3 regions of the Oceanobacillus luteolus genome follow, and region 2 is predicted to be linked to each of the others. Evidence: predicted binding sites of a transcription regulator. Region 2 holds the regulator's gene; each other region holds the start of a gene.

Region 1 (3,297 bases), on a different contig from region 2:
GTTATTTGGATTGATTATTATTGCGGCCATACTCACCTATTTCGTTCCTGCAGGAGAATATGAACGCGTCGTCAATGAGGAAGGCTACAATGTTGTAGTCGACGGAACTTTTAAAGAGATGGAATCAAACCCAACTAGTCCAATTGGAATCATCGATGCCGTTTATAAAGGGATGGTTAATGGTGGAGAAATCATATTCTTTATTTTTATTGTCGGTGGTGCATTTGGAATCATCAATGCAACAAAAGCAATTGAAGTAGGTCTCGCAAATGTTTCTACAAAACTTGCTGGAAGGGAAATCATCATCATTCCGGTAGTTATGGTGTTATTTGCCCTCGGTGGCGGGACATTTGGAATGTCAGAAGAAACCTTGCCATTTATTCTTATATTAGTTCCCCTATTGATGCGGATGGGATTTGATTCCCTTACTGGTCTAGGGGTAATCGTTATTGGTTCTTGTGCAGGATTTACGGCATCGTTCTTGAATCCATTCACTATTGGTGTTGCACAAGGAATCGCTGAGCTTCCGCTTTTTTCTGGAATTGAACTGCGTTTATTGTTATGGGTAATTTTTGTCGGACTTAATATTGCATTTGTCATGATTTATGCCAATAAAGTTAAGAAAAACCCTGAGACAAGTATCATGTATGAACTAGACCAAAAGTGGAATTTGGAAGACTCTGCTCAATATACCAATGTTAAGTTGACTGGGAGACAATCACTCGTTCTCGTTCTATTAGTATTGGCGATTATCGGACTTGCAGTAGGTGTGTTATCGTATGGATGGTACATTATGGAAATCTCTTCTTTATTCTTACTAGTTGGTATCCTTGCTGGAATCATCGCTAAGTTTCGGGTGAATAAAATTGCAGAATCCTTCGTTGATGGTTGTCGGGAGATGGTTGCAGGGGCACTCATAGTCGGTATCGCTTATGGGGTGTTAGTAATTTTGGAGGAGAGCAATATAATTGATACGATTCTATTCCATTTATCTTCCATTCTAAGCGTTATTCCATCAGCATTCACTGCAATCGGGATGTTCATTACCCAAGCGCTCATCAATCTTGGCGTACCCTCGGGTAGTGGTCAGGCCGCATTGACGATGCCGATCATGATCCCTCTTGCAGACCTGGCTGAAGTAAATAGACAGACTGCCGTGCTGATTTTCCAACTTGCTGACGGAATTGGTAATATCTATGCACCAACATCCGGTGTTCTTATGGCATCTTTGGCGATGGCTAGAATACCATGGACGAAATGGATGAGATGGATATGGCCATTACTCGTCGGTTCATACTTATTTGGAGCAATTGTAATAACCATCGTCCATTTGTTTGTCTGGACGGCTTAATCATTAAATAGTAACTCCCCCAATTGTTTTACAATGCGTAGAATGGGGGAGTTATTTTTATATACTTAAAAAAATAAATCGAATATGCGTTCGTTTTTTGTTATGTTTTTTGAACAGATGTGTTAAAATGGTTAAGAGATATTAGATCGGAGGCAAAGCAAGTGAAAAATAAATTTGAACTCGTATCTAAATATGAACCAGCTGGCGATCAGCCGGCAGCAATAAAGGATTTAGTTGAGAAAGTATTGGCTGGTCAAAGACACCAAACATTACTTGGAGCAACTGGCACAGGTAAAACATTCACAATCTCTAATGTCGTGAAGGAAATCAATCGTCCAACGTTAGTGATTGCTCATAATAAAACATTAGCAGGTCAGCTTTACAGTGAGTTCAAAGAGTTTTTTCCAAATAACGCTGTAGAGTACTTTGTAAGTTACTATGATTATTATCAGCCGGAGGCATATGTTCCTTCCACAGATACGTTTATTGAAAAGGATGCAAGCATCAATGATGAAATTGATAAATTGCGACATTCCGCAACCTCGGCACTATTCGAACGCGAGGATGTCCTAATTGTCGCGAGTGTATCCTGTATATATGGGTTAGGTAATCCGGAAGAATATCGTAATCAAGTTCTATCTTTGAGAATGGGAATGGAGAAAGATCGGGACCAACTGTTACGTGATTTGGTGGATATCCAATATGCAAGGAATGATATTGATTTTCAACGCGGTACTTTCCGTGTTCGAGGCGATTCGGTCGAAATCATACCGGCGTCCCGGGAAGAGCATTGTATTCGAATTGAATTCTTTGGAGATGAAATTGATCGAATCCGTGAAGTGGACGCCCTTACCGGTGAGATTATCGGGGACCGGGAACATGTAGCAATTTTCCCTGCTTCCCACTTCGTAACAGGTGAAGAAAAAATGAAGAAAGCGATCAAAAATATTGAGAAAGAATTAGAGGAACGTTTAAAAGAGTTGCGGGAAGAGAATAAATTATTAGAAGCCCAGCGATTGGAACAGCGCACCAATTACGATTTGGAAATGATGCGGGAGATGGGGTTCTGCTCAGGAATTGAAAACTATTCCCGCCATCTTACGTTGAGGGAAGCTGGAGCAACTCCTTATACATTACTCGACTTCTTTCCGGATGATTTCTTAGTCGTCATTGATGAGTCCCATGTTACATTACCACAAATCCGTGGGATGTATAATGGTGACCAAGCGAGGAAACAAGTGCTTGTCGATCATGGATTCCGTTTACCGTCTGCACTGGACAACCGTCCATTGAAATTTGATGAGTTTGAGAAAAAGACGAATCAATTGATTTATGTTTCAGCTACTCCAGGTCCGTATGAACTCGAACATACACCTGAAATGACAGAACAAATTATCCGTCCTACGGGATTATTGGATCCGAAAATTGAAGTGCGGCCAATTGAAGGTCAAATTGATGATCTAATTGCTGAAATCAATCAAAGGATCGATAGAGATGAACGTGTCCTAGTTACAACCTTAACGAAGAAAATGTCCGAGGACCTGACGGATTACTTGAAAGAATTAGGGATGAAAGTCGCCTACCTGCACTCTGAAATCAAAACCTTGGAAAGAATTGAGGTTATTCGTGATTTGCGGGTCGGGAAATATGATGTGCTCATAGGAATTAACCTTCTGAGAGAAGGACTTGATATTCCTGAAGTTTCGCTAGTCACTATTTTAGATGCCGATAAAGAAGGCTTCCTGCGTTCGGAAAGGTCACTAATCCAGACAATGGGACGTGCTGCCCGTAACGAAAATGGGGAAGTCATCATGTATGCAGACCGGATTACGGATTCCATGCAGAAGGCAATCGATGAAACGAATCGTAGAAGAGAAATTCAGATTGCCTATAATAAGAAACATAATATTACACCGAAAACGATTAAAAAAGATGTTCGCGATGTC
Region 2 (3,297 bases):
TTAATTGGTTTTTAAATGATCCTCGAATGTTACCTAAATATTCCTCACGCAGTTTTTTTTGCTCTGCTCTCTCTTCAACTGTGAGCTCTGTTTGTTTTGCTTTATTGGCAAGCTCATTGATTCTTGCTAACTTCTCTTGAGATAACATGATTAAAGCCTCCTTAAACTATATTTCAGTATTAGGGTAGATCTACGTCTAAAGTTTAATAATACCCTATTTCAAAAAATAATAATCCATATTTACTCGTTAATTAAAGAATATTATAAATGGATTGCTGAACTAATGAAGCCAGTTCTTCCTATATATTCAATGCTCCATATTAAATTTTACTGCGGACTTCCGGAAGATTTTCACTGAATTACATAAAAACTTTTTATATCGAAGATAAGTCTAGTCTTGTTTTCCAATATATTTATAAAGGAAAAGGCAAAAAAAGACAAGCATTTCAGCTTGTCTTGGGTTTTTATTTATCGATAGATTTTCTATCCTCCTGGTATTCTTGGTAACGACGGTGAACGGTTGCTTTAGAGATATTATATCCTAATCCTTTCAAGGTGGTTGTTATCTCACTAAACGTTAAGTTCTTATCCCGGAGCCGAACAATATCTTCTATGGGTACTTCCAGTCTTTCTCTACCGGGTGCATTAGAAATATTTTTTAAGTTATCTGTAGGATTATATCCCTGTTTTATTGCACGCTGCATTCCTCTTTTGATTTTTATATTATGGATTTTACGTTGATACTCTTCTACTATGCCGACGATTTGTAAAACCATAGAATCAGACTCGGATAATTCGAGCTCTCCATCATGTGTAGATGTTAAAACCGAAACCCCTAATTTTTGGAGCTGGCGGAATAAAGCGATTTTTGTATTTCCTCTCCCTAATCGAGTTTCATCTTGAATTAATAGACATTGTGCTTCTCCATTAGAAAATAGATCGAGCATCTTAAATATGCCATCCCTGTTAATTTCATATCCGCTTTCTTGCTCTTCTATACTAGTTACAACTGTCAGACCATGTCTATCTGCAAGTTGAAATAATTCTTCACACTGTCTTTGTAATGATGTTTCCTGTTGTTTCTTATCCGTACTCACTCTACAATAGATGATTGCCTTCACGATCCAATTCTCCTTCTGCCAGATTAGCTGCTAGTTATGAGAGAAAAATATAAAAATACTAATGTTACCCCAAATACAACAATAAAGAAGATATCCTCCTTGGAAAACTTAGAAAATAATTTACTAAACATGTATATTCCTCCCCAATCCACGAACTTTTATTCTCCAGAACATATTATCGCACGAACAAATGGTCCTGTCAACCATTATTTAGAACGAATGTTTGCATTATGTTATATGAGATGATAAACTAGTGATAATAAATTCTATGTACGAGGTGATTAATAGATGACTAAGCTTTCAAAAAGACAACAAATGATATTAGATTTCATAAAAGAGGAAGTAAATGAAAAGGGTTATCCACCTTCAGTCCGAGAAATTGCAGTCGCAGTAGGTCTTGCTTCCAGTTCAACAGTTCATGGTCATCTGGAACGTCTTGAGGCAAAAGGTTATATTCGACGAGATCCGACTAAACCACGTGCTATCGAAATACTTGATCTAGATGGAGAGGGAAATATACCGAAGGACAAAGCACGCTATGCACCTGTCATTGGTAAAGTTACTGCTGGTATTCCTATTACTGCAGTAGAAAACATCGAGGAATTTGTCCCTGTTCCAAGTTCACACACAAATCCAGATGACAATCTATTTGTTCTTGTAATCGAAGGTGAGAGTATGATAGAAGCTGGTATTCTAGATGGTGATATGGTTATTGTTAAACAACAAAACACTGCCAATAACGGGGAAATTGTAGTTGCAATGACGGATGATGATGAGGCGACGGTTAAACGCTTCTTTAAAGAAGAAAATAAAATTCGTCTTCAACCGGAAAATGCAACGATGGAGCCATTATTCTATGATAAAGTTAGTATCTTAGGAAAAGTAGTCGGCTTATATCGCAATATCCATTAAAAAACATCTGATCTTCGCATCGCATGCAAAGATCAGATGTTTTTTTAATATATTAATAGGTTGTTAGATATTGTTCTCGTTCCCAAGGATGAACGGTATTATTAAACATTTCCCATTCAATTTCTTTGGCTTCAACATAATGATTAAATAGATGATCACCTAAAGCTTTGATGATGACTGGATCTTTTTCCATTTCATCGAGTGCATCTTTAAGAGTTGATGGCAAGTCCTTCACACCATTTTCAATTCTTTCTTTTCTTGTCATTGCATAGATATTTCGGTCAACTGCTTTTGGAGGTTCTTTTTCATTCTCAATCCCATCTAATCCAGCTGCAAGAAGAACGGACATTGCCAAATATGGATTGGCAGCCGGATCTACACTACGGACTTCGATTCTAGTCCCGACTCCCCTAGAACTTGGAATACGAAGAAGCGGACTGCGGTTAGAACTTGACCAAGCAACATAACAAGGAGCTTCATATCCTGGAACCAACCGCTTATAAGAATTGACTATCGGATTGGTAATAGCAGTAAAATTAGTTGCATGTTCTAACAACCCTGCAATAAATTGATATGCAGTTTTGCTCAGCTCTCTTTCACCTGATTCATCATAAAACGCGTTCTTTCCATCTTTGAACAGCGACATATTAACATGCATTCCTGAACCATCTACACCGAATAAAGGCTTTGGCATAAAGGTAGCGTGCAAATTATGTTTTCTAGCAACCGTTTTTACGACAAGTTTAAATGTCTGTATATCATCCGCATGCCTTACTGCTTCGGAATACTCGAAGTCTATCTCGTGTTGACCCGGAGCCCCTTCATGATGGGATGCTTCAATGTTAAAGCCCATTTCCTCTAATTCCAGCACGATGTCGCGACGACAGCTTTCACCCAAATCATTTGGCGCAAGATCGAAATAACCACCATGGTCATTTAACTCTAGGATCGGCTCCCCTTTTTGATTTAATTTAAATAGGAAGAATTCAGGTTCAGTTCCAATATTGAAAGTATCAAAGCCAAGTGACTGCATCCGCTTTAGGTTTCTCTTTAAATTATAACGAGGACAACCTGAAAATGGTGTGCCATCCGCATTGTATATATCACAAATGAATCGTGCGACTTTTCCTTTATCGGATGTCCACGGAAAAACTACGAAAGAATCAAGATCAGGACATAAATACATATCGGATTCTTCAATCCGTACAAACCCTTCAATGGATGAACCGTCAAACATCATTTTATTATCCAAAGCCGTATCAAG
Region 3 (3,297 bases), on a different contig from region 2:
TCTTCTAAGGATAAATCAAGAAATTTTTCTTTTTGCATTACCTAATATCCCCTTCTACTATCGTCATAGCCGTGCTATATCTAAACTTGCAATCTTCATCATGATTCCTTGCGAATCTTTTCATTATCAATGATATTTGTGTCTTCATCTAGCCCGAATTTCACGTTTGATTCAATCCAATTGCGTCGCGGTTCCACTTTATCTCCCATCAGGGTGGTTATTCTCCGTTCTGCACGAGGGAAATCTTCAATAGTCACACGTATTAATGTCCGAGTCTCAGGATTCATCGTCGTCTCCCATAATTGGTCTGCATTCATTTCACCTAAACCTTTATAACGTTGGACGATATAACCAGTTTTAAATTTTTCTATCGCTTCTTTCATCTCTGACTCATCCCAAGCATACACTACCTGTTCATTCTTGCCTTTTCCTTTTGATATTTTAAACAGAGGAGGAAGTGCGATAAACACCTTACCTGCTTCGATGAGTTTTCTCATATATCGATAAAAGAAAGTGAGAAGCAGCACTTGTATATGTGCACCGTCTGTATCGGCATCCGTCATAATGATGATTTTATCATATTGAACATCATCCAGATCAAAATCTCCACCAACACCGGCGCCTATAGTGTGGATCATAGTAGCTATCTCTTCATTTTTAAAGATATCTTCAATTTTTGCTTTTTCTGTATTGATTACTTTTCCTCTGAGAGGTAGTATAGCTTGGAATTTCCGGTCTCTTCCTTGCTTTGCCGAGCCGCCTGCTGAGTCTCCCTCTACTAGATAAAGTTCATTTCTCTTTGGATTTCTTGATTGTGCAGGTGTTAATTTACCACTTAACAGCGTGTCTCTTCTTTTTCGTTGCTTTCCTGTTCTTGCTTCTTCTCTAGCTTTTCTAGCAGCTTCTCTCGCTTCTTTTGCCTTAATAGCCTTATTGATCAGAAGTCTGGACGTATCGGCATTTTCCTCAAGGAAATATGCTATCTGTTCGGAAATAACTTGATCCACTGCCGAACGGGCTTCTGGGGTTCCTAATTTCCCTTTCGTTTGCCCTTCAAATTGCAATAAATTTTCAGGGATCCGCACAGAAACAATGGCAGTTAGCCCTTCACGGACATCCGCTCCCTCAAGATTTTTGTCTTTATCTTTTAAAATGGAAGTTCTTCTTGCGTACTCATTAAAAGTTCTCGTAATGGCTGTACGAGTCCCAACCTCATGCGTGCCTCCGTCCCTTGTCCTTACATGGTTCACAAACGAAAGCATGCTCTCTGCATACCCATCATTGAATTGGAAAGCAAACTCCACTTCTATGCCATTACTCATCCCTTCGAAAAATGCCACAGGATGAAGTACATCTTTATCTTCATTTAGATATTCCACAAAAGATTTCAATCCATCTGGATATTGAAATACTTCTTTTTCATCGGAGCGTTTATCCTCCAACTCAATATGAAGGTTTTTCAATAAAAATGCAGATTCACGGAGTCTTTCTGAAATGACTTCATAATCGTAGACAGTTGTAGAGAAAATCGATTCATCCGGCTTGAAATGGATAAGTGTTCCTGTTTTTCTAGTTGGTTTTCTTTTTTCCAAGTTACCTACTGGTTTTCCGCCGTTTTCAAACCTTTGAAAATACGTAAAACCATCCCGGAAAACAGTTACTTCCATCCATTCTGATAAAGCATTCACTACAGACGCTCCGACTCCATGAAGACCACCACTTGTTTTATAGCCTCCTTGGCCAAATTTCCCCCCTGCATGAAGTACAGTAAAAATAACTTCTACCGTAGAAGTACCCGTTGCATGCATACCTGTAGGGATTCCTCTTCCATTATCTAAAACAGAAATACTATTATCTTTATGTATCGTAACTTTAATTTCATTTCCATGTCCAGACAATGCTTCATCAACTGCATTGTCCACGATTTCAAATACTAAATGATGGAGTCCACGTTCGTCAGTGCTGCCTATATACATTCCCGGTCTCTTTCTTACTGCATCAAGACCTTCCAGCACCTGAATGGAATCATCAGAATATTTATTCGCTTGATTAGCCAAAGTTAATTTTCCCCTTTCAATACGTTAAATAAAGCAAAACAATTTTATACCTATTCTCGTTTCTCTATATCAATCTTAGAACAAATGTTTGTAAATGTAAATGAAAACATTGTAACGACAAGCTTTTACTAAACTATCTTAACCTAAAAAAGGAAAAAAATATACTATTTCTTAGAAATTCAGGATAGGAGCATATTGAAAAAAATAACAGGATGAACATAGCCACCCTGTTGATATTGTTATTTTACGAGAACTGCATGGACTACTTTAATACATAAATCCATAATAACAGTAAAGTCTCTTTCTTTTAAATAATGATAGGCTTCTTCATTGACAATACCCTGTTGTGCCCAAAATACGCGACAATTTGTTTTTGCTGCATCTGCGGCCACCTCTGGTAAATACTCGGGACGGCGAAACACATTGATGATATCAATTTCATCAGGAACAGCTTCTAGAGTTGGATAAGCTTTTTCTCCAAGAACTTCGTCGACGGTTGGGTTAACGGGAATAATTCGATAGCCTTGTGCCTGCATAATTTTTGAAATCTGATACGCTGTTTTCTCTTCATTGTTTGAAAGTCCAACTACCGCAATTGTTTTTGCATCTTCCAAGATCTTTTTTAATGATTCTTTTGATGGGTTTTCCCAGCTCATACATACCCTTCCTTTCCTTCTATGGTTTATACACTTACTTTAGTCACATCATAAGTAGATTAGGCAGGATAGTCAACTAGATGGTATTTCAATAACAAGCATTCACTACCCGAAAAAATAATACTCTTTACATACAATTCATGCTAGAATAAGCTTAACATACTGTTGACTAAATATAGAAATAATATTATTATTTTGCTACGGCAGTGTGGTTATACTATTGATGAAGGAAGTAGGATGATGTATGGAAATTGTTGTGTTGGCCTTAGTTGCTTACCTACTGGGCTCTATTCCTTCTGCATTATGGGTTGGAAAATTAGGTTATAACAAAGATATCCGTGAACATGGAAGTGGTAACTTAGGCGCTACCAATGCATTTCGTGTACTTGGGATCAAAGCTGGTATTATTGTTACATTATCGGATATATTGAAAGGAACTTTGGCTACAGTTTTACCACTATTATTTGATGTATCGGTTCATCCTCTGATAATTGGATTATTTGCAGTTGTTGGTCATACTTATCCCGTATTCGCTCGATTTAAAGGTGGAAAAGCTGTGGCAACATCTGGTGGCATTATTCTTG

The links. The regulator LexA, encoded in region 2, represses DNA repair genes until DNA is damaged. The targets are predictions, from matches to a motif close to CGAACATATGTTCG.
Region 1: uvrB (excinuclease ABC subunit UvrB) is a predicted target of LexA. The motif match lies at 1,431-1,444, and genes of this name have one in related genera.
Region 3: parE (DNA topoisomerase IV subunit B) is a predicted target of LexA. The motif match lies at 2,135-2,148, and genes of this name have one in related genera.

The regions. Positions count from the first base shown of each region.
Region 1 is NZ_JBHUDE010000043.1:8,280-11,576, forward strand. It holds gene ACFSBH_RS09215 (YfcC family protein) at 1-1,351, shown strand, start outside; gene uvrB (excinuclease ABC subunit UvrB) at 1,513-3,297, shown strand, end outside.
Region 2 is NZ_JBHUDE010000040.1:203,384-206,680, reverse strand. It holds gene ACFSBH_RS08915 (DUF896 domain-containing protein) at 1-148, opposite strand, end outside; gene ACFSBH_RS08910 (YneB family resolvase-like protein) at 465-1,121, opposite strand; gene lexA (transcriptional repressor LexA) at 1,410-2,033, shown strand; gene glnA (type I glutamate--ammonia ligase) at 2,086-3,297, opposite strand, start outside.
Region 3 is NZ_JBHUDE010000049.1:13,921-17,217, reverse strand. It holds gene parC (DNA topoisomerase IV subunit A) at 1-38, opposite strand, end outside; gene parE (DNA topoisomerase IV subunit B) at 99-2,057, opposite strand; gene ACFSBH_RS11440 (CoA-binding protein) at 2,297-2,713, opposite strand; gene plsY (glycerol-3-phosphate 1-O-acyltransferase PlsY) at 2,958-3,297, shown strand, end outside.